Regions from separate parts of the Bradyrhizobium sp. UNPF46 genome, predicted to be linked through region 2. Evidence: riboswitches for the same ligand, from Rfam matches in the RefSeq annotation. Region 2 holds a riboswitch; the other holds the start of a gene.
The links. Region 2 has a riboswitch for S-adenosylmethionine ahead of UNPF46_RS08665 (O-succinylhomoserine sulfhydrylase). Riboswitches for the same ligand answer to the same signal wherever they lie in the genome.
Positions count from the first base shown of each region.

Region 1: another riboswitch for S-adenosylmethionine. It lies ahead of metX (homoserine O-acetyltransferase MetX); the one in region 2 lies ahead of UNPF46_RS08665 (O-succinylhomoserine sulfhydrylase).

Region 1 is NZ_LFJB01000059.1:9,410-20,953, reverse strand. Features, by position in the region: gene clpB (ATP-dependent chaperone ClpB) at 1-1,981, opposite strand, end outside; gene UNPF46_RS22800 (MOSC domain-containing protein) at 2,223-3,026, shown strand; gene UNPF46_RS22795 (TIGR02594 family protein) at 3,157-3,828, opposite strand; gene UNPF46_RS22790 (alpha/beta fold hydrolase) at 4,046-4,909, shown strand; gene metW (methionine biosynthesis protein MetW) at 5,024-5,686, opposite strand; gene metX (homoserine O-acetyltransferase MetX) at 5,702-6,904, opposite strand; SAM riboswitch at 6,994-7,073, opposite strand; gene UNPF46_RS22775 (chorismate mutase) at 7,230-8,078, shown strand; gene hisC (histidinol-phosphate transaminase) at 8,115-9,212, shown strand; gene UNPF46_RS22765 (prephenate/arogenate dehydrogenase family protein) at 9,209-10,144, shown strand; gene UNPF46_RS22760 (DUF2125 domain-containing protein) at 10,204-11,388, opposite strand; gene UNPF46_RS22755 (gamma-glutamylcyclotransferase) at 11,499-11,544, shown strand, end outside.
Region 2 is NZ_LFJB01000018.1:68,357-79,900, forward strand. Features, by position in the region: gene UNPF46_RS08625 (helix-turn-helix transcriptional regulator) at 82-921, shown strand; gene UNPF46_RS08630 (VOC family protein) at 977-1,336, shown strand; gene UNPF46_RS08635 (SRPBCC family protein) at 1,494-1,895, shown strand; gene UNPF46_RS08640 (hypothetical protein) at 2,025-2,531, shown strand; gene UNPF46_RS08645 (MATE family efflux transporter) at 2,611-4,053, opposite strand; gene UNPF46_RS08650 (hypothetical protein) at 4,220-5,272, opposite strand; gene UNPF46_RS08655 (PAS domain-containing protein) at 5,378-5,794, opposite strand; gene UNPF46_RS08660 (2'-deoxycytidine 5'-triphosphate deaminase) at 5,900-7,036, opposite strand; SAM riboswitch at 7,117-7,196, shown strand; gene UNPF46_RS08665 (O-succinylhomoserine sulfhydrylase) at 7,271-8,458, shown strand; gene UNPF46_RS08670 (SGNH/GDSL hydrolase family protein) at 8,635-9,639, opposite strand; gene UNPF46_RS08675 (SGNH/GDSL hydrolase family protein) at 9,652-10,425, opposite strand; gene UNPF46_RS08680 (OpgC domain-containing protein) at 10,425-11,544, opposite strand, start outside.

The sequences.
Region 1 (11,544 bases), on a different contig from region 2:
CGCCCTCATCATAGCCGACATAGCCCGGAGGCGCGCCGATCAGCCGTGAGACCGAGTGCTTCTCCATGTATTCGGACATGTCGAGGCGGACCATCGCGGTCTCGTCGTTGAACAGGTACTCCGCCAAGGCCTTGGTCAGCTCGGTCTTGCCGACGCCGGTCGGGCCCAAGAACATGAACGAGCCCGTGGGACGGTGCGGGTCCTGCAGGCCTGCGCGCGAACGGCGCACGGCGGTCGCGACCGCACGCACGGCCTCGGCCTGGCCGACGACGCGCTGGCCGAGCTGCTCCTCCATCTTCAGGAGCTTCTCCTTCTCGCCTTCCAGCATCTTGTCGACCGGCACGCCGGTCCAGCGCGAGACCACCTGCGCGATGTGGTTGGCGGTGACCGCCTCCTCCACCATCTCGCCGGAGTTCTCCTTGGCCTCGATATCGGCAAGCTGCTTCTCGAGCTGCGGGATCCGGCCATAGGCCAGCTCGCCGGCCTTCTGGAATTCGCCGCGCCGCTGCGCATTGGCCAGCTCGACACGCAAGCCGTCGAGCTCGGCCTTCAGCTTCTGGGCATCGGAGAGCTTGTTCTTCTCCGCGCTCCAGCGCGCGGTCAGCGCCGCCGACTTCTCCTCGAGCTCGGCAAGATCCTTTTCCAGGGTCTGGAGCCGGGACTTGGAGCCGGGATCGCTCTCCTTCTTCAGAGCCTCCTGCTCGATCTTGAGCCGGATGATCTCGCGGTCGAGCGAATCCAGCTCTTCGGGCTTGGAATCGACCTGCATCTTCAGCCGCGCCGCGGCCTCGTCCATGAGGTCGATGGCCTTGTCGGGCAGGAAGCGGTCGGTGATGTAGCGGTTGGACAGCGTCGTCGCCGCAACAAGCGCGGAATCGGTGATCCGCACGCCGTGGTGCTGCTCGTACTTGTCCTTCAGGCCGCGCAGGATCGAGATGGTGTCCTCGACCGAGGGCTCGCTGACGAAGATCGGCTGGAAGCGCCGCGCAAGCGCCGCGTCCTTCTCGACGTGCTTCTGGTACTCGTCGAGCGTGGTCGCGCCGATGCAGTGCAGCTCGCCGCGGGCGAGCGCCGGCTTGAGCAGGTTGGAGGCGTCCATCGCGCCGTCGCCCTTGCCGGCGCCGATCAGCGTGTGCATCTCGTCGATGAACAGGATGAAGGTGCCCTCGCTCCCGGTCACTTCCTGAAGCACGGCCTTCAGCCGCTCCTCGAACTCGCCGCGGTATTTTGCACCGGCAATCAGCGCGCCGAGGTCGAGCGACAGCAGCTTCTTGTCCTTCAGGCTCTCGGGCACGTCGCCATTGACGATGCGCAGCGCGAGGCCTTCGGCGATGGCGGTCTTGCCGACGCCGGGCTCGCCGATCAGGACGGGATTGTTCTTGGTCCGGCGCGACAGCACCTGGATCGTGCGGCGGATCTCCTCGTCGCGGCCGATGACCGGGTCGAGCTTGCCGTCGCGCGCCGCCTGGGTGAGGTCACGGGCATATTTCTTCAGCGCGTCATAGGCGTTCTCGGCGGTCGCGCTGTCGGCCGTGCGGCCCTTGCGCAGCGCCTCGATTGCCGCATTGAGGTTTTGCGGGGTGACGCCGCCCTTGTTGAGGATCACGCCGGCCTCGCTGGTCTTCTCCAGCGTGAGGCCGAGCAGCAGCCGCTCGACCGTGACGAAGCTGTCACCGGCCTTCTCGCCGGCCTTCTCGGCCGCGTCGAAGGTGCGGGCGAGCTCGGGTGCCAGATAGATCTGCCCGGCACCGCCGCCGGAGACCTTCGGCACCTTGCCGAGAGCGTCCTCGGTGGCCTTCAGAATTGCGCGGGAATTGCCGCCGGCGCGGTCGATCAGGCCGGAAGCCAGCCCCTCATTGTCGTCCAGCAGGACCTTCAGCATATGCAGGGTGGAAAACTGCTGGTGCCCCTCGCGCATCGCAAGCGACTGCGCGGACTGGATGAAGCCCCTGGAGCGTTCGGTATACTTTTCGATATTCATCTCTTTTGTCCCTCGGCCTGCCCTCGGGGCCCTCTAAGGCACCCCAATACGGCATCTTCATTGGGTTTCCGCTGACTGCATTGAGGTTTCTCAAGCGGTAAACGATCGTCATTTACCGACGTTGCCGCCGGCCTGAGGCAGATGTGGGAAGCAGGTTGCGGATGCGAAAGAGGCGAGTTCACAATTTCGTGCGCCGATCCGCCGGCTTGGCGGGGCCGGGGCGAATCCCTTAAGTAACGGCATGATCCCTGCCGCAAAGCCAGCCAGCCAGACCGCCGAGATTACCGGCCTGTACCGCTACCCGATCAAGGGCCTGACGCCGGAGCCTCTGCGCCGCGTCCCCTTGCGGACGGGCCAGACCCTTCCCGCCGACCGCCGCTACGCCATCGAGAACGGCCCGAGCGGCTTCGATCCCGAGCAGCCCGAGTGGAAGCCGAAAATCCAGTTCCTGATGCTCGCGCGCAATGAGCGGCTGGCCGAGCTCGACAGCCGCTTCGACGATGCCAGCAACGTCCTGACCATCCGCAAGGACGGCCAGACCGTCGCCAGCGGAGACCTCGAGACCGCGGCCGGGCGCGCCGCCATCGAGCGCTATTTCACGGAGAATTTCCAGCCGGAGCTGAAGGGGCCGCCCAAGGTTCTGTCCGGCCGCGACCACAGCTTCTCCGACGTCGCCCGCAAGGTCGTCTCCATCATCAACCTGAACAGCGTGCGCGCGATCGAGACCATGCTGGGCGGCACCGCGGTGCATCCCTTGCGCTTCCGCGCCAATCTCTACGTGACGGGGTGGCCGGCCTGGTCGGAGCTCGATCTCGTCGGCCAGACGCTCGCGATCGGGCAGGCCCGGTTGAAGGTCGTCAAGCGCATCGTCCGCTGCCCCGCCACCAATGTGGACCCGGTGACGGCCAAGCGCGATCTCGAGATCCCGCCGACGCTTTCGCGTCATCTCGGCCACATGGACTGCGGCATCTATGGCGAGGTCATCGAAGGTGGCGAGATCGGCATCGGCGATGCGGTCGCGGTGGAAGAGCCGAGATTGGTGTGACGGTTCGTAGGGTGGGTTAGCCGTAGGCGTAACCCACCACCGCCTGTCTCCGCCGAAACAGAAGAGGTGGGTTACGCAAGCGGACCGCGCTTCGCGCGACCACCAGCTAACCCACCCTACCGATCTCACCTCAATTCGGCATCACATACGCATAGATCCGGCCGCGCGAGACCGGCGCCTCGCGGACGCGGTTGCCGTTGTTGCCGGAGATCATGATCGGATTGCCCTGCGCGTCGATGCCGGTGATGATGCCGACATGACCGCCGCGGCGGCCGCGCGACATGACCGCGATGGCGCCCACCTGCGGACCGGAGACGCGGGTGCCGTAACGCGCGAACGAGCTCGCCATGTCGGAGCCGGAGCCCTTATGGCCGGTGTGCTCCAGCACCATGTTCATGAAACGCGCGCACCACAGGCTGCCGCGCCCGGTCGGATTGCCTCCGACATAGCGGCGCGCCTCGGATACAAGGCTCGATCCGCCGCCGAAGCCGCTATTGGCCATTGCGGTGTTCGCCATGGCGCTATGGGCCATGCCGCCGCCGTTGGCGTTCGGATCGTAGCTCGCCTGGGTGTCGGCGAATCCGCTCGCCTGCAACTGCGCGGCGCTGCGCTCGAAGCGCGAGCGGCTCGCATGATGGCGATAATGATGATGTCTGGCGTGGTGCACGTAAGCGTGCCGCTCTGCGCTATGACGATGATGCGGCCGCGCTGAGGCCGGAGAAACGACTGCGGCAACCGCCGCGGAGAAGATCGCCAGCGCAACAACACAACGCGACAGGCGAGACGCAAACAACTCAACCATTCTTCATCCTTCGTTGACACCCCACTTCCCGTCCGCCCCTCGCTGAGGCCGACATCCGTCTGGCCGTTAAGCCGCCGGATGTGGCGAGAAAAAGACGCGGGCTGCCCGCGAATAGCTGTGATGATTTTGTGCCGACACTGGTTCAATGCCGCCGCATTGCGGACAACAGCATTAACTGCAATCCTGCAAAGGCGGCTTGAAGAGAGGGAAACGGTTAATGCCCCACGCCACGACCAGGGACGACGTCCGCATCTATTTCGAAGAAGCGGGTCAGGGAACGCCGATCATTTTTCTGCACGAGTTCGCGGCCGACTACACCAATTGGGAGCCGCAGATGCGCTACTTCTCGCGCGGCCACCGCTGCATCACGTATTCGGCGCGCGGCTACACGCCGTCGGACGTGCCTGAGGGCGAGGTCTACACCTACGAACATTTCTACACCGACGCGCTTGCCGTGCTCGATCATCTCAAGATCGAGCGCGCGCATCTCGTGGGCCTGTCGATGGGCGCCTATTCCTCGCTGCAGATCGGATTGAACGCGCCGCAGCGCGCGCTGTCGATGACGCTGGCCGGCGTCGGCTCCGGCTCGGAGCTCGAAAACCTGGAGGCCTGGCGCAAGCAGTGCCGCGCCAATGCCGAGCAGTTCGAGACGCTGGGCTCCGCCGAGGTCGCAAAAATCACGCGCGAGGCACCGAGCCGGATTCCGTTCCTGGTGAAGGACCCGCGCGGACACGCCGATTTCTACGCCGCGCTGGCGCGCCACGACGCCAAGGGCTCGGCGCGCACGATGCGCGGCTTCCAGGGCGGCCGCCCCTCGATCTATACGATGACGGACGCGATCGCGAAGGCGACGACGCCGGCGCTGATCATCTGCGGCGACGAGGACGATCCGTGTATCGGGCCAAGCCTGTTCCTGAAGAAGCATCTGCCCGCGGCGGGGCTGGCGATGTTTCCGAAATCGGGCCACGTGCTCAACCTCGAAGAGCCCGCGCTGTTCAACGAAAGCGTGGAGCGGTTCGTCACGCTGGTCGAGGCGGGCCGCTGGCCGGCGCGGGATCCCAGGTCGCTGGCCGCGCATTAGCTGTCGTTCCGGGATGCGCCAAAGGCGCGGGCCCGGAATCCATTGGACGTCATACGCTGCGGCACGATGGATTCCGGGTTCGCGCTTCGCGCGCCCCGGAATGACGACGAGAGACTATTTTCCCCCGCCGCGGCTCAGCAGAAACACGCCCTGCTCGCCGAACATGTTCCACACCCACCAGGGCAGGTTCAGCGGCACCGGGCGGCCGTAGAGATCGAGCGCGACCGAGCGCTCCATCTTGACGTTGATCTCGTCGCAGAGCTGCACGAAATCCTTGATGGTGCAGAAATGGATGTTGGCGGTGTCGTACCAGGTCGCCGGCAGGTTCTCGGTACGTGGCATGTGGCCGCCGATCAGCAGCTGCAGCCGCATCTTCCAGAAGCCGAAATTCGGGAACGAGACGATGGCGCGGCGGCCGATGCGCAGCAGGTTTTCCAGCACCACCCTCGGCTGCCGGGTCGCCTGCAGCGTCTGCGACAGGATCACGTAGTCGAAGGCGTCGTCCGGATAATTGACGAGGTCGGTGTCGGCGTCGCCCTGCACCACCGCAAGCCCCTTGGCCACGCAGCGGTTGACGCCCTCGCGCGACAGCTCGATGCCGCGTCCGTCGATGCCGCGCGTTTCCAGCAGCTGGAGCAGATCGCCCTCGCCGCAGCCGACGTCGAGCACCTTCGAGCCAGGCTTGACCATGTCGGCGACCAGGAGATGGTCGGCGCGAAAATGACCGGACTGTCCCGTCGCAAGGCCGCCCAGCGGCAACACTTCCTGTACAGACATCGCTAGCCGTCCTCGTCAGTCGTTCTTGGAGGTGAGCCCGCGGGCCTTGCCTGCCGATTGCAGGAAGGCGCGGGAGATGTCGAAGAATTCGGGAACGTCGAGCAGGAAGGCGTCGTGGCCGCGATCGGTCTCGATCTCGGCGAACGACACCCGCGCGCTCGAGGCGTTGAGCGCATGCACCAGCGCGCGCGATTCCGAGGTCGGGAACAGCCAGTCGCTGGTGAAGGAGACCACGCAGAAGCGCGTCTTGATGTCCGCGAACGCCTTGGCGAGCACGCCGCCATGATCGGCGGCGATGTCGAAATAGTCCATCGCGCGCGTCAGATAGAGGTAGGAATTGGCGTCGAAGCGCTCGACGAAGGAGGAGCCCTGGTAGCGCAGATAGGACTCGACCTGGAAATCGGCGTCGAAGGAGAAGGTCGGCAGGTCGCGGTCCTGCATGCGCCGGCCGAACTTGCGATGCAGCGCGGCGTCGGAGAGATAGGTGATGTGCGCCGCCATCCGCGCCACCGCGAGCCCGCGATGCGGATGGATGCCCTGATCGGCATAGCCGCCGCCGTGCCAATCGGGATCGGCCATCACGGCCTGGCGGCCGAGCTCGTGAAAGGCGATGTTCTGCGCCGAGTGCCGCGTCGCGCAGGCGATCGCCAGCGCCGAGAACACGCGGCCAGGATAGGCCGCGGTCCATTGCAGCACCTGCATGCCGCCCATCGATCCGCCGACGACCGCAAACAGCGTGTCGATGCCGAGCCGGTCGATCAGCATGGCCTGCGCGCGCACCATGTCGGGGATGGTGATGACAGGGAAATCCAGGCCCCAGACCTTGCCGGTGGCGGGATTGATCGACGCCGGCCCGGTCGAGCCCATGCAGCCGCCGATCACGTTGGAGCAGATGATGAAGTAGTGCTTGGGATCGATGGGGCGGCCGGGGCCGACCAGGGTCTCCCACCAGCCCGGCTTGCCGGTGACGGGATGCACGTTGGCGACATGCTGGTCGCCGGTCAGCGCATGGCAGATCAGCACCGCGTTGGAGCGATCGGCGTTGAGCTCGCCATAGGTCTGGTAGGCGATCTGGAACGGGGTGAGATCGACGCCGCAATCCAGCCGCAGCGGCTGCTCGGTGCCGAAATGCGCGACCTGCGAGCTCGGATGATCCACCTCATGCGACCGCTCGTCAGCGCTGATCGCAGGACTCGGTATCGACTTGACGCCATCCATGACCATCGACCTCGTTTGCGATCAAACGCGTGATCGCCACTTGCATCAGGCCATGAAAAACCCGGCCTGAACGATAGGTTCGGCCGGGATCGAAAGCGTCCCCGGCCTGTTTAGCGAGTTTTTTAACGTGGCTGCAAGCCGGCCGGCTCAAATGACCACGGAACGGGCAAAAGCTACCGTCTTGGGCGGTTTTCGTCAAGTCGCGGCCCGGATCGGCCCAATTCGCCTCCGTCGCGCCGACCGGGAAGGACGTCATTTCTCTTTGCTTTCGCCGCCCCGACTGCCTAATCAGGACATCCCCCATCGGAACGATCGACAGCCCAACATGTCTCAACGTCCGCCCGCGCCGCCGTCATTGCAGGAATTGCGCAAGGAGATCGACGCGATCGACGAGGCCATGCATCGCCTGCTGATGCAGCGCGGCGACATCATCGACCGCCTGATCCAGGTGAAGCAGACCCAGGAGGTCGGCTCGGCATTCCGCCCCGCGCGTGAGGCCTCCATGATGCGCGAGATCGTGCAGCGTCATCGCGGCATCCTGCCGCTCGACACCGTCGAGAGCATCTGGCGCGTCATCATCTCGACCTTCACCTACGTGCAGGCGCCGTTCTCCGTGCATGCCGACATCTCGGTGAGCGAGCCGGCGATGCGCGATTCCGCGCGCTTTCATTTCGGCTTCACGGTGCCTTACGTCGCGCATTTCAGCGCGCAGGCCGCGGTCGAGGCGGTGGCGAAATCCAAGGGCGACCTGGCGCTGGTCTCGGCGACGTCGAGCCGCACGCCGTGGTGGCTCTCGCTCGAGGAAAAAGGCGCGCCGAAGATCATCGCGCGCATGCCGTTCGTCGAGCGCGCCGACCATCCGGCCGCGCTGCCGGTGTTCGCGATCTCGCGCGTCCCCGACAGCGCCCTGGTGACCGAGGTCGAGACCTTCAGCGTGCGCGTGTCCGGGTGGAACGCCGAGGTCGCCCGCGCCCTGTCGCCGCTCGCCGAGATCGTGGCGGTGCCCGACACCGCCTTCGACGGCGCAGCGCTGCTGGTCTCGGTCACGAGCGCGACCAGCATCGACAAAATCAGGGCTGCCCTGATCGAGGCGGGGGCCTCGGTGCGCTCCACGGCCCTCGTCGGCAGCCACGCAACGCGCTATACGGTGCCCCCGACCGGGCCAAAATCGTAAATCGCGTACCGCTTAAAGCCACTTTCGGAGTTGAAGATGTCCCGCCCCGTGCCGAATCCCGGCATTCTCGATATTGCGCCCTACACGCCCGGCAAGAGCCCGGTCGCCGAGCCGGGCCGCAAGGTGTTCAAGCTCTCGGCCAACGAGACGCCGTTCGGGCCCTCGCCCAAGGCGATCGAGGCGTTCAAGCGCGTGGCGGATCATCTCGAAGACTATCCGGAAGGCACCTCGCGCGTGCTGCGCGAAGCGATCGGCCGTTCTTTCGGGCTCGATCCCAACCGCATCATCTGCGGCGCCGGCTCGGACGAGATCCTCAATCTGCTCGCGCACACCTATCTCAGCCACGGCGACGAGGCGATCTCCACCACGCACGGCTTCCTGGTCTACCCGATCGCGACCATGGCGGTCGGCGCCAAGAACGTCGTCGCGGCCGAGAAGAACCTCACCTGCGACGTCGACGCCATCCTCAAGGCCGTGACGCCGAAGACCAAGCTGGTCTGGCTCGCCAACCCCAACAACCCGACCGGGACCTATGTGCCGTTCGACGAGGTCAAGCGCCTGCGCGCCGGCCTGCCCTCGCACGTGCTGCTGGTGCTGGACGCCGCCTATTGCGATTACGTCTCCCGCAACGACTACGAGATGGGGATCGAGCTGGTCGCCACCACCGAGAACACGGTGGTGACGCACACCTTCTCCAAGATCCACGGCCTCGCCGCGCTGCGCATCGGCTGGATGTTCGGCCCCGAGCACATCATCGACGCGGTCAACCGCATCCGCGGCCCCTTCAACGTGTCGACGCCGGCGATGTATGCCGCGGTCGCCGCGATCGAAGACACCGCGCATCAGGCGATGTCGAAGCAGTTCACCGAGACCTGGCGCAACTGGCTGACCGAGGAGATCACCAAGCTCGGGCTGAAGGTGACGCCGAGCGTCGCCAATTTCGTGCTGATGCACTTCCCGACCGAGAAGGGCAAGACCGCGGACGACGCCGACGCCTTCCTCACCAAGCGCGGCCTGGTGCTGCGCGCGCTGAAGAACTATGGCCTGCCGCATGCGCTGCGCATGACCATCGGCACCGAGGAGGCCAACCGCCTCGTGGTCGACGGCTTGCGCGACTTCATGGCCGGCAAATGAGTGCGCAGGCGCACTTCCAGCGCGTCGCGCTGATCGGCTTCGGCCTGATCGGCGGCTCGATCGCGCGCGCTGCGAAGCTCCAGGGGCTCGCCGGCGAGATCGTCACCACCGCACGCTCGGAGAAGACGCGCGCGCGGGTGCTCGAGCTCGGCATCGTCGACCAGGTCGTGGCGACCAATGCGGAGGCGGTGAAGGATGCCGACCTCGTCATCCTCTGCATTCCCGTCGGGGCCTGCGGGCCGGTGGCGCAGGAGATCGCACCGCATCTGAAGCCCGGTGCTGTTGTCTCCGACGTCGGCTCGGTGAAGGGTGCGATCGTCAGGGACATGGCGCCGCATCTGCCGAAGACCGTTCATTTCGTGCCGGCGCATCCCGTCGCGGGCACCGAGCATTCGGGGCCGGATTCAGGCTTCGCCGAGCTCTTCATCAACCGCTGGTGCATCCTCACCCCGCCGGAAGGCGTCGACGCCGCGGCGACCGACCGCCTGCGCGCCTTCTGGGCCGCGATGGGCGCCAAGGTCGAGGTGATGACGCCGGATCACCATGATCTCGTGCTCGCGATCACCAGCCATCTGCCGCATCTGATCGCCTACACCATCGTCGGCACCGCCGACGAGCTGGCGCAGGTGACGGAATCCGAAGTCATCAAGTTCTCCGCCGGCGGCTTCCGCGATTTCACCCGCATCGCGGCCTCCGATCCGACGATGTGGCGCGACGTCTTCCTCGCCAACAAGGAGGCCGTGCTGGAGATGCTCGGCACCTTCACCGAGGACCTGTCCAAGCTCACCCGCGCCATCCGCCGCGGCGACGGCGAAGCGCTGTTCGACCATTTCACCCGCACCCGCGCCATTCGCCGCGGCATCGTCGAGATCGGCCAGGATTCGGCCGCGGCGGATTTCGGCCGCCAGCATGGCGCGCTGAAGAAGCCGTAGTTTCGCTGGTCATTCCGGGGCTCGATGCTACGCATCGCCCCGGAATGACGAGAGCGGCTTCAATACAGCGGCGGAATTTGCCCGACCTTGACCGGGCCGAGCAGCACGGCGCCGTCGGCGAACTTCAACGGGAAGCTTCTCGCCTTCCTGCCTTCCAGCGTGCTCTCGGTGCCGATCGAGTTGATGCCGGCGGCAAGTCCGGCATTGGCGTTCTGCTTGATGACCTTGCCGAGGCCGGGGACGGCGCGGTCGAGCGCGCCGAACAAATTGGTGAGGTCCTGCGACTTCACGCCGGGCGCGACGCGATCGAGCGTTGCCTGCGGCACGCCCTCCTCCAGCATCTTCTCGATGCCGAGCGCCGGGATCACGCGCTCGAGGCCCGTCACGGTCATCTGCAACTCGCCGTCGAGGCGGCCATTGGCCGAGAGGCCGAGCGTGCCGGCCGCGACTGCGATCATCTCGCCCTGCTGGATCCGCGACTGCACGATCTCGATATGGCCGCCGGCCGCCTGGATTTCACGGAAGCGCTGCGGCCAGGGCTTTGGCGTGAGGTCGGACAGGCCGGTGATCTTGGCGCGCGTGTCGGCCTCGAACGGCTCGGCGAGCAGGGGATGCACGCCCTGGATGCTGCCCTGCGCGATATGGGCCACGGTCTCGATCACGGGATGATCGGCCGGCGAGCCGTCCGCGAGACGGCCGTGCAGCTCGACCTGCTTGGCCCGCGCGAGCGGCACCTGCATGCTGCCGTCGAGCCGGTTGAGGGTGGGATCGTCGAACACGATGGAGGCGCGGTCCGGCACCGCCGGCAGGCCGACCACGCTGCTACGGCCCTTGCTCCAGTTCACCACGAAGGTGTTCTGCGTAACGCCATCGATCAGCGTTGCGGGCGCGGAGAATTCGGCGATGACGAGCTTGGGATCGTAGACCTGGGCAACGACCAGGATGTTGTCGAGCTTGGCCGTGAACGGCGTCTTGCTCGCGTTCTGCGACACCAGGGCGACGCTGGCGCCGGAGCACTGGACCTCGAAGCGGAACGGGAAGCCGGCGATCGAGCGCTTGGCGCAATCATAGATGCGGCCGGACTTGGCCTCCTGCGCCCGCCAGGCGTCTGCGGCCACTTCGGCCTGCGAGGCCGCATAGAACCAGAAGCAGCTCCACGCGACGGCAAGGACCAGGACGAAAACGGGTGCGATGAAAAGGCCCCAACGGGAGCGACGGCCTGCGGCAACGGTCATATTGGACATGCGGCGACCCTTTGACCCCGGATTTTGGCAAATGTAAGCGAGGCGCGCCTGCGGCGAAAGGCAGAGAATTCGCTTCGCTTGGAACCCCCATTCTGGTAGCCGTGCCCGAAATGTCGGAAATTACCCTTTCCTCCATCACCACCGCCAAGGGCGACC
Region 2 (11,544 bases):
TCGCACCTCAGTTTTATTTTTGGGCATGATCTCGTCGGAAAACCGCTGACACTTTTCCGGATCATGCCTAGATAAGGCGGCATGGACGCGACCACGCTGCTGACGACACAATCGATCACGGTCTGTGAGTTCCGCTGCGACGCGGGACCGGACGATATGCCATTTGCCGAATGCCGCACCGGGCATTCCATCGCCTATGTGCGCGCGGGCAGCTTCGGATGCCGGTGCCGTGCCGGGTTCTTCGACCTGGTGGCGGGCTCGATGCTGGTCGGCGCGCCCGGCGAGGAATACACCTGCACGCATGAGCATGTCAGCGGCGATGTCTGCCTCGGATTCTTCTTCAGCGAGGACATGGTCGATGCCCTCGGTGGACGGCGCGAGATCTGGCGGGTCGGCGCCACGCCGCCGCTGCCGGAATTGATGGTCTTGGGCGAGCTCGCCCAGACGGCGGCAGATGGCAACAGCGACATCGGCCTCGACGAGGTCGGCCAGATCCTGGCCGGCCGCTTCGTCGACGTCGTTTCGGGCAAGCCGCGCAAGCCGGCCACGCCCACCGCGCGCGACCGCCGCCGCGCGGTGGAGGCCGCGCTATGGATCGACGACAATTCCCACGCCGAGGTCGATCTCGAACAGGCCGCGAAGCAGGCCGGCCTCAGTCCGTTCCATTTCCTCCGGCTGTTCTCCGGCGTGCTCGGCGTCACCCCGCATCAATATCTCGTGCGCTCGCGGCTGCGCCACGCGGCACGGCTGCTCGCGGATGACGACATCGCGGTCACCGATGTCGCCTATGACGTCGGCTTCGGCGATCTCTCCAATTTCGTCCGCACGTTCCACCGCGCCGCCGGCGTATCGCCGACGAAGTTCCGGCAAGCGTCGAAGGGCGAGCGCAAGATTCTCCAAGAGCGGATCGCCCTCAACTGACTAGGGTCGGCTCCAGCGCGCGCCAGTCGCGGCGCGCCTTGCAATGGAGACGACCATGTATGACCACATCGGACTGCGCGTTGCCGATCTCGACGCCGCCACGCGCTTCTACACCGCGGTGCTCGCCCCGCTCGGCTACATGCTGTGCTCGAGCGGCGACGGCTATGCCGGCTTCGGTCCGAAGGGCGAGCCGGCGCTGTGGCTGCATCTCAACAAGGGACGCAAGGCCGACGGCGCGCATATTGCGTTCCGCGCCGGGAGCCATGACGCGGTCAAGGCGTTCCACAGCGAAGGCCTGAAGAGCGGCGGCCGCGACAATGGCGGCGCCGGGCCGCGCAAGGATTACAGCCCGACCTATTACGCAGCGTTCCTGATCGACCCCGATGGCAACAATGTCGAGGCGGTTTGCACGTGACGCTCACGAGATCTCGTAGGGGGCAAAGCGACTTCTCCGCCGTAGCTCGAAGAGCGGAGGCGGAAGCGTGCCCACCGACTGCCCACGTCAATTCAAATGGTGGGCACGGCGCTACGCGCCTTTGCCCACTCTACAAGACTGATTTTGAGGAAATCCCATGGCCACCATCCACAACGACATCTCCCTCAACGCCCCCGCGCGCGACGTCTGGGACGCCGTGCGCGACTTCGGTGCGCTGCATGAGCGGCTGGTGCCGGGCTTCGTCACCGCCTGCACGCTCGACGGCGATGCGCGAATCGTCACCTTCGCCAACGGTTCGGTGGCGCGTGAGGTGCTGGTCGCTTGCGACGAGGTGAAGCACCGTCTCGTCTATGCCATCAGCAACGAGCGGCTGAAGCATTACAGCGCCTCGGTTCAGGTGATCGCCGACGGCGAGCGGACAAGCCGCCTGGTCTGGATCATCGACATGCTGCCGAACGAGCTTGCTGCCTATGTCGAGGAACAGACCCGCCAGGCCGAGACCGCCTTGCACAAGGCCTTCCCGCCCGCTGCGGCGTGAGCTGCCCTCCAGGCTCTGCGGCTCCGTGAGTTTTCTCACAGAGCGGCGCCCTCGCCAGCCGTAACCATGGCGGCGTGCGTCCGGTTGGCTCCGCTCTCCCGGCGGGCCTGCGCACGCGAGGAGCATGCCATGAGAGGTGCGGACAAGGTGATCTGCCAGGCAGCCGCCGTGCTGCTGCTGTTTTCCGTCGCAAGCACGCCCGCGAAGGCGCAGCTCGCGGGGTTCGGCGGGGGAGGCAGCGAGGACATGATGACGCAGATGGCGCCGATGCTGGAGATGATGAAGGCGAAGATGGGCAAGCGCCGCTTCGCCATGATGATGCAGACCATGGGCCCGATGATGAGCCGCATGATGGAGAATGGCGGCGGCGGGCTCGGTGGTCTCGGTGGCATGATGGGCGGCGGCCTGAATGGCCTCTCCGCCGGCAATCTCGGCGGCGGCTTCGGCGCGCCGAATTACGGCGGCTACGCGCCGATGAGCGGCGGCACCATCCCGGCCGGCTTCGGCGGCGGCGGTGGCGAGATCATGGGCATGCTCGGCGGCGCCGGAGGCGGCGACATGATGGCGATGATCCCGCAACTGATGCGGCTCGCCAATGTCGGCGGCAGCGGCCATCGCCGCCATCGGCATCGCTAGAGCATGATCCGGAAAAGAGTGTAGCGGTCTTCCGAAAGCATCATTCTCAAACAACAACCTAAAGCGCGATCATCGCGCTTTAGTCGGCGCCTGATAGTGCTGGCCTGATCGCGGGCGCGCTCGCGCGCGGCCCCCAGCGCGTCAGCAGGACGCTGGAGGACGAGAGCAGGCCGAGCAGGACCATCGAGCTTGCGGCCAGCCAGAAGTAGCTCTGCGCGCTGGCCCCGTGGGTCGACAGCCACCAGCCTGCGGCGGAGATGTAGACCAACCGCGCCGTCTGCGCCAGCACCGGCCCAATCACCTTGGCGGCGCCTTGCGACGAGAAATACATCACCGTGGCAATGCCGAAGAACGCGTAGAACGGTCCGACCGTCGACAGATATTGATGGCTCGCCGCACGCACGGCCGCGCTGTCGGTGAAGATGTTGATCCAGAGATCGGGAAACACCGCGACGACGCAGGCCGGCGCGCCGACGGCGGCGAAAGCGGCGACGCTGGCGATCCAGGCGACGCGCCGGGCCCGCGCGATGTTGCCGGCGCCGATCGCCATCCCGACCATCGGCACGCAGGCGATGCCGAACGAGAACGCGATCGAGGTCAGCAGGAATTCCAGCCGCGCGCCGATACCGTAACCGGCGAGGATCGCGGTGCCGAACTGCGCCAGCATGTGGGTGAAGATCGAGATCGTCAGCACCGATTGCAGCGGCGAGAAGCAGGCGATGGCGCCGACCTTCAGGATGTCGAAAAACATCGCCCATTGGATGCGCAGGCCGCGCAGCTTCGGCGTGACGCGCGCGCGCCCGGAGAACAGGACCCAGCCCATGATGCAGATGTTCATGGAATAGGCGATCAGCGCGCCGGCCGCGACGCCGCGCATGCCGAACTGCGGCACCGGACCGAGCCCGAGGCCGAGCGTGCCGCCGAGCACGATCTGCCAGGCCGCGGAGTTGAGGATGAGGAACGAGGGCAGCTTCATGTTGCCGGTGCCGCGCAGCACGCCGGCCATGGTGTTGAGCAGCCAGGGCAGCACGGCGCCGCCGAAGAACACCTGCGTGTAGGCGATCGCATGGGTCAGCACATCGCCGCGGCCGCCGAGCATCTCGAGCACTTTCGGCCCGAAGATCAGCATGCCCAGCATGAAGACGAGGCCGAAGCTGATGCCGATCAGCATCGCATGCATGGCGAGCGTGGCCGCGCGCTCGCGATCGCCGGCACCGAGCGCGCGTGCAATGGCGGATGCCACCGCACCGCCCATCGCGCCGCCCGACATCGTCATGGTCAGGATGATGGTCGGGAACACCAGCGCCATCGCCGCCAGCGCCTCGACGCCGAGCCGGCCGATATAGGAGGTCTCGGCGATCACCGTGCAGGTGCCGGCCGACAGCGCGATCACGTTGGGCCAGGCAAGCGACAGCAGCGTGCGCAGGATCGGCCCGTCCACCAGCGCGCTTCGCACCGGCCGCGGGGGCGGCGGCAGCGGACGCTCTTGTTCATCGACCGGGATTTCGGCGATGTCGGACATGTCCCCTCCGGGCACGGGCGCCATTTGCGGCACGGCAATGCATAGGTGTGCCGATCAATTTGTTCGCGCGCAGGGCGCAGCGAGGCCGTGTTAGCACGATGCGGAGCGCTTCCTCCTGCGCCAGATGCAGGCGTGCCCTGCGGCAGTGCATTTCGACGGATGAACGCTATTCGATCGTCCAGACCAACGGCCGGCGGCCGCCGGCGGCGGGGCGCACATGCACGGCGATATGCCGGCCGCACCCGGCAGCGAGGCCTTCGAACAGTCCCTCCAGCACCTTGGCGCAGGCGGGATGATCATCGGCGACGTCGTCCATCAGCTTCCAGCTCCGCTGGCGGAGTTCGAACGTGCCTTCGGACTGCGTCATCTCGGCCGCGTCATCCTGCGCGGCGAACAGCGCATTCAGGAACGATGCGAATTCACTTTTCCCACCGCGCCCCATCGCCAGCGCCGCCGCAACCTCGTCGAAATATTGCATACCGATCAGCTTGCCGGTGAGCCGCAGCAGATAGCCGGCGTCCTCCGGGCCGAACAGCTGCACCATCACGGGCGCGGCAGTGCGGACATATTCCATCGCGTAATTGCGATAGGCCTTCTCCAGGCGCGGCTTCGGCCAGCTCGCAACGGGAAGTGCCGGCGCGGTCTTCGCATCGAACAGCGGCGCTTCGAGATGACGCGCGAACACGAGCCGCTGGTCCAGCTCGAGCGGATGATCGTATTGATGGTAGTAACCTTCCAGCCCGTCCTGGCCGTCGACGCTCTGCTTGGTGCAGACGAAGCCGAGCCTGAGATCACCGAGTGCAACGCCGTTGTTGGCGTGCCAGCCGCGCAGCATCGCGCGGCTCACCTCGCCCGGCACGCCGCAGATCGCGGTGCCCTTCCAGATCCAGCGCGGCGGCGGATAGCGGATCCAGGCCTTGGTATCGCTCTCATACATGTATTCGACATGTACGCCGCCGATCCAGTTGGAGAGATAGTGATATTGCGCGGCCGCCACCGCCGGCGGCAGATGATCGATCCCGAGCTTCCTGAGGCCGGGCAGGAAGCGCTCCTGCTGCTGGCGGCGGAAGACGCGGAAGACGAATTCCGCCGCATCGGCGGTGCCACGGCGCGTGACGACGGTGAGGATGAGGCCGGTGAAGTAGGCGTGATAGAGGTCGGCAACCGCGCGCCAGCGCCTCCATTGGGCTTCCTGCGCGGCGTCTGAGGCGGCGGCCATGTTCGCTCCCGATCCTTGATTTTGATCGAGTGTGTCACTGCACCTTCAGGCAGGCAACATGACGCCCGTGCAGGGCGCCCTGCGCGATCGCCTGCCAATTCCGCATCACGAAGTTTGCGGCGGCGTCCTGGCTGCGCGCTCGCGCTCGACCCGCTCGGTGACATCGCGGGCCATCGCCACGGATCCAAGCACGTTGCCGCCGGAATCCCGCACCAGCGCGAAGGTCATCTCGATGTAGAGCTTGCGTCCGCTCTTGTGTAGCGCGCGGGTCAGCGTCGGCTTGCCCGCAAGCTTCATCGCGCCGCTGGCGAGTGCGGCCTCGAAGCCCTTCCAGTGCGCGGCGCGCAGATGCTCGGGAATGATCAAGTCGAGATTCTGGCCGAGCGCTTCCGCCGCGGAGAAGCCGAACAGCGTCGTCGCGGCGCCGTTCCAGCGCATGATCGTGCCGGAGCGATCCGAATAGATCAGCGCATCCGCGACGTTTTCGGCGATCTTTGCGTCGAGTTCGGATGGATTGCTCATGCCGTCACCTCGTAGCCCGGATGAAGCGGAGCGCAATCCGGGATCGCGCTACAAGTGAGACTGCCCCGGATTACGCTTGCGCTCCATCCGGGCTACAGGATCGCGCTACACCCGGAAATGCTTCGATAGTTTGAGGCCCTGGGCCTGGTAGTTCGAGCCGATGCGCTGGCCGTACATCGCGTCGGGGCGGGCCAGCATCTTCTCGTAGACGAGGCGGCCGACGATCTGGCCGTGCTCGAGGATGAACGGCACTTCGCGCGAACGCACCTCCAGCACGGCGCGCGATCCCAGCCCGCCGGCGCCGGCATAGCCGAAGCCGGGATCGAAGAATCCGGCATAATGCACACGGAATTCGCCGACCAGCGGATCGAACGGCACCATCTCCGCGGCGTAGTCGGGCGGCACCTGCACGGCTTCCTTGGAGGCGAGGATGTAGAACTCGCCGGGATCGAGGATCAGGCTGCCGTCGGGACGGGCCGAGATCGGCTCCCAGAAGTCCTCGACGGAATAGCCGGCGCGGCGATCGACGTCGACGACGCCGGTGTGGCGCTTGGCGCGGTAGCCGACGAAGCCGCTGGCTTTCTCGCCGGAGAGATCGACGGAAACGGCGACGCCGCCTGAGAGATCGGCATCGTCGATGTCGACGAGGCGCTCGGCGGCATGCAGCGCATCGAGCTCGTCGGCATTGAGGATGGCATCGCCGGTGCGGAAGCGCACCTGGCTGAGGCGCGAGCCCTCGCTGACCAGCACCGGAAACGTCTTCGGGCTGATCTCGGCGTAGAGCGGGCCGTGATAGCCGGCGCCGATCATGTCGAAGCGACGGGTGCCGTCGGCGATCACGCGGGTGAAGACGTCGAGCCGGCCGGTCGAGCTCTTCGGGTTGGCGGCCGCGACGATCTCCGGCGGCAGCGCCAGACTCTCCAGCAGCGGCACGATGTAGACGCAGTTGGTCTCCAGCACCGCGCCGTCGGCGAGGCTGAACTCGTGCAGCTTCAATTCGTCGATGCGCTCGGCGACCGTGGCACCGGGCCCCGGCAGGAAGCTGGCGCGGACGCGATAGGCGATGTCGCCGAGGCGCAGATCGAGGCTGGCCGGCTGGATCTGGCTCTCGACGAAGTCGTAGGCGGGCAGGATGAGGCCTGCCTCCGCCATCGCCGCGATCATGCGGTCGGGCAGGATACCATTGGCGTCGGGCGCGACCGTGAACGTCAACCGGGGGTCCTCATCAGGGCTCAAATGCATCCGGACATGCCGGAAATACAGGTCTTTTACGGCTATCCGATGGACGCCTTGACGGAAAGGGCATTGCGGAATATGAGCATCACTTATCCCGTGGTGATTTGAGCCGGCCGGCTTGCAGCCACGTTAAATAAGTCGCTAAACAGGCCGGGGACCTCTGAGATCCCGGCCCGTGGACATGTCCAGGCCGGTTTTTTTGTGCCCGCTTTCGACGAAGCGGTCATGTCGGAGGTATCTATGTCGAAGTCGCCTGCCAACTACCGTCCCGAAACCCGCCTGGTCCATTCCGGCACCCTGCGCTCGCAATTTGGCGAGACGTCGGAGGCGCTGTTCCTGACCCAGGGCTACGTCTACGACACCGCCGAGCAATGCGAGGCGCGGTTCAAGGGCGAGGACCCCGGCTTCATCTATTCGCGCTACTCCAACCCGACCATCGCAATGTTCGAGCGCCGCATGATCGAGCTCGAGGGGGCCGAGGCCGCCCGCTCGGCTGCAACCGGCATGGCCGCGGTGACGACCGCGATCCTGGCGCCGCTCAAGGCCGGCGATCACGTCGTCGCCTCGCGCGCGCTGTTCGGCTCGTGCCTCTACGTCATCCAGGACCTGCTGCCGCGCTACGGCATCGAGACCACGCTGGTCGACGGCTCCGACCTCGACCAGTGGCAGCGTGCGCTCAGGCCCAACACCAAGACGTTCTTCCTGGAGAGCCCGACCAATCCCACGCTCGACGTGCTCGACATCCCAGGAATCGCCGAAATCGCGCACAGCGGTGGCGCGCGGCTCGTCGTCGACAACGTGTTCGCGACGCCGATCTGGCAGAGCCCGCTCGCGCTCGGGGCCGACGTCGTGGTCTATTCCGCGACCAAGCATATCGACGGCCAGGGTCGTTGTCTCGGCGGCATCATCCTGTCGTCGGAAGCGTTCGTCGCCGAGCACCTGCATAATTTCATGCGCCAGACCGGCCCGTCGATCTCGCCGTTCAACGCCTGGGTCCTGCTCAAGGGCCTGGAGACGCTGGGCGTGCGCGTGCGCGCGCAGACCGATACCGCATCGCGCATCGCCGACGTGCTGGCGAGCCATCCGAAGATTTCGCGGCTGGTCTATCCCGGCCGCGCCGATCATCCGCAGGCGGCCTTGGTGAAAAAGCAGATGCGCGGCGGCTCGACCCTGGTCGGCTTCGAGGTCAAGGGCGGCAAGCAGGCGGCGTTCCGCGTGCTCAATGAATTGAAGCTTGCGAAGATCTCGAACAATCTCGGCGATGCCAAGTCTCTCGTCACGCATCCGGCGACCACGACGCATCAGCGCCTGAAGCCGGAGGACCGCGCCGCGCTCGGCATCAGCGAGGGCTTCATCCGCTTCTCCGCGGGGCTCGAGCATGTGGATGATCTGATCGAGGATCTGACGGCGGCGCTGGAGAAGGCGTGAGGCTCTTACCCTCCCCTGGAGGGGGAGGGTCGCTGCGCATGCAGCGAAGCGGAATGCGTAGCGGGGTGGGGTGACAGTCTCTCCACATACAACACTGCCCGAGTGGAGAGATCACCCCACCCCGCTCGCGCTGCGCGCGATCGACCCTCCCCCTTCAGGGGAGGGTGAAGCAGACCTCACATCGGCCGATACGTCCGCACGTCCGCCGGCACGTTGACCCCGAGCTTGATCTGGCCGACGGAGCGGATGATGTCGTCGCCGAGCAGCTGGGCGAAGCAGGCATAGCCCCAGTCGTTCATGTGCAGGCCGTCGGCAATGACGAAGCTCTCGACCGGGATCGCCTGCTTCTCGTGCCAGTCGCGCATCACCTCGAAGCGCGGGAAGATGCCGACGTGACGGAGCTCGGCGACCTTGCCGAGCAGCTGCACCATCTTGCCGGCGCTCTCCTTGCGCTGGTTGACGGCGGGCGAATATTGCGGGTCGACCAGCACGATGTCGGCATCGCCGGCGGCCTGGATGCGGCTGATGCCGTCCTCGACCATTTTTGCGGTCTCGCCGGGATCGAGATTGCGCAGCACGGCGTTGGTGCCGACCTGCCAGATCACGAGGTCCGGATGCGCGTCGATCACCTGCGTCTGCAGGCGTTTCATCATCTCGGGCGCGTCCTCGCCGCCGACGCCGGCATTGACGACGGTGATGTCGGCGGTGGGATAGTGCCGGCGCAGCTGCGCGGCGAGGCGGTTCGGATAGTTGAACTCCGGCGAGCTCGCGCCGAAGCCCTGAGTCGACGATGAGCCGAACGCGACGATGACGACGGGCTTGCCGGCGACCAGCTTGCCCGCGACATGCGGCAGCGAGCCCATCGCCTTCGAGCCGCCCTTTGGCGGCAGGCAGGGCACGCGGCTGAAAATATCGGCGGCGGATTTGGCGACCTGCTTCACCCTGTCGATGGCGCGCGTCGTGACGCCGCGCTGCTCGGGCGAGGTCGCGGCCACGGTGGTCTGGGACGGCGGCGCGGGCGCGGGATCAGCCGACTGCGCTGGCGCAGGCGTCGCCTGCGCTGCTTGGGTCGCGGCTTGCGTCTGCGCGTGCGACTGCACGGCCGGCGCCAGCAACAACAGCACTGCGGCTGCAGGCGCGGCCAGCCATGCCGTCAGGCGAAAAGGGCGGAGAGAACTCATTAACGCTAGACCTCAATTTTGCTGCTGGGCCGGCTCCAGGTGAGCGGCGTCGATCACGAACTGTGCCAACGCCCGGCCTAGGCAATCATGGACCTGCTTCGCCAGCTCAGGCCCGCGGGACGGGCTGAACAGGTCGAACTGGCCCTGCTCATTCCACTGCCGCATGATCGCGAAACGATCGAACAGCGGAATATCGTGCTCCTGCGCCACCACCCGCATATTGTCGAGATAAGGCGGCGCCGAGATCATGGTCTCCGTACGCGGGCTGTATTGCAAGTTCATCAAGACGACGTCAGCCCCCGCCTTTTGCAGCGCAACAACCCCGTCGGTCACCGCGCTGCGAAATTCATCGGGATCGATCGATCGGATAGCATCCACGGTCCCGGTCTGCCAGATCACCAAGGTAGGCGTTTTTGCTTCCATCAGCTTAACGAATATGGACGCGGTCTCCTCTGCCGTTTTCTTGCTCTGTATTTCTACGGAGACGTGCACCACCTCGGACGCCGGCAGCTTCTCCTTGAGGATCGCCTCCATGCGCGCCGGATAGGAGCTGCCTTCCGACGACGGAATCGTGGTCGAGCGGCTGCCGATGACCAGGATTTCGAGCGGTTTCCCGGCCTTGATGGCGTCGGCGACCTTGGGGAGCTGACTCTCGCTGGTCAGCAGATAGGACGGCAATTCGCACGCCGCGGGCACGGCAGGCGCAGCAGCATCCCCCGCGCGCGCCACAGGCGCGGCGAGGCTACCGCATAGCAGGATCAGGCTCAGGAGAACCTTCGCCTTCATCAGCCCCCTCCCGCCAGATCGGCGTTGCCGACGGCGTTTTTGGTTTTCGCACCGCTCTTGTCAGCCACGCGCTTGTACCACGAAATCACCCAGGCCACGCCCCACATGATCAGGACCCCGGAGAGACTAATCAGCGCATGCATGGCCGCGCCGCCGGAGACTTCGGCGAGAATGAAATGCCCGGCGAAGGCCAGGAAGACGCCGAGACAGAAGATCTCGAGGGAATGCTGGCCGCATAGAATCAATGGGCGCAGCCAGCGCGATTTCAAGCCCGGCCAATCCCGGGGCAGGAAGCGCACTGTGAGCGCGGCCAGCGCCAGGAAATGCGTGAAGCGCAGCACGTCGAGGTCGGTCTTGTCGATCGGATACATCCACTGCTCGATCCGCTTCGGCATGAACTGTGACAGTTGCGGCACGTACCAGGTCAGCGTCACGTAGAACGCCGCGACGAGATAGGCGATCGCGATCCACATCGTCACGGGCGAGGCCAGGATGCGCGACATGCGTCGCGCACCTCCCAGCGCGCACCATGCCCCGAACACGAACAGCAATTGCCAGGCGAAGGGATTGAAGGCCCAGAAGCCGTTCGGATAGGCCGACAGGTAGAGGTCGTACTCCCAGGTGACCGCGTAGAGCACGACCGAGAGGCCGAGCGTGACGTCAGGCCGCCATTTCATCGACCACAGGATCAGGGGCAGCGCCAGCATCAGCACGATGTAGAGCGGCAGCACGTCCATGTTGACGGGGCGGAAACGCAGCAGCAGCGCCTGCACGATGGTGACGTCGGGCTGCTTGAGGAAATCCATGATGCCCATCTCTTCGGTGTAGAGCGGGTTCTCGAAGCTGGTCGCGACGTAGGATATCTCGGCGAGGAAGATCGTGAACAGGAAGACGTGGGCGACGTAGATCTGCCAGACCCGGCGCAGGATGCGCGCCGTGGCGATGACGACGCCGCTCTCCAGCATCGCCCTGCCGTAGACGAAGGCGGCGGTGTAGCCGGAGATGAAGATGAAGATCTCGGTGGCGTCGCTGAAGCCGTAATTGCGGATGGTGAACCAGGTGAGCAGGCTGGGTGGCAGGTGGTCGATGAAGATCAGCCACAGCGCGAGCCCGCGGAAC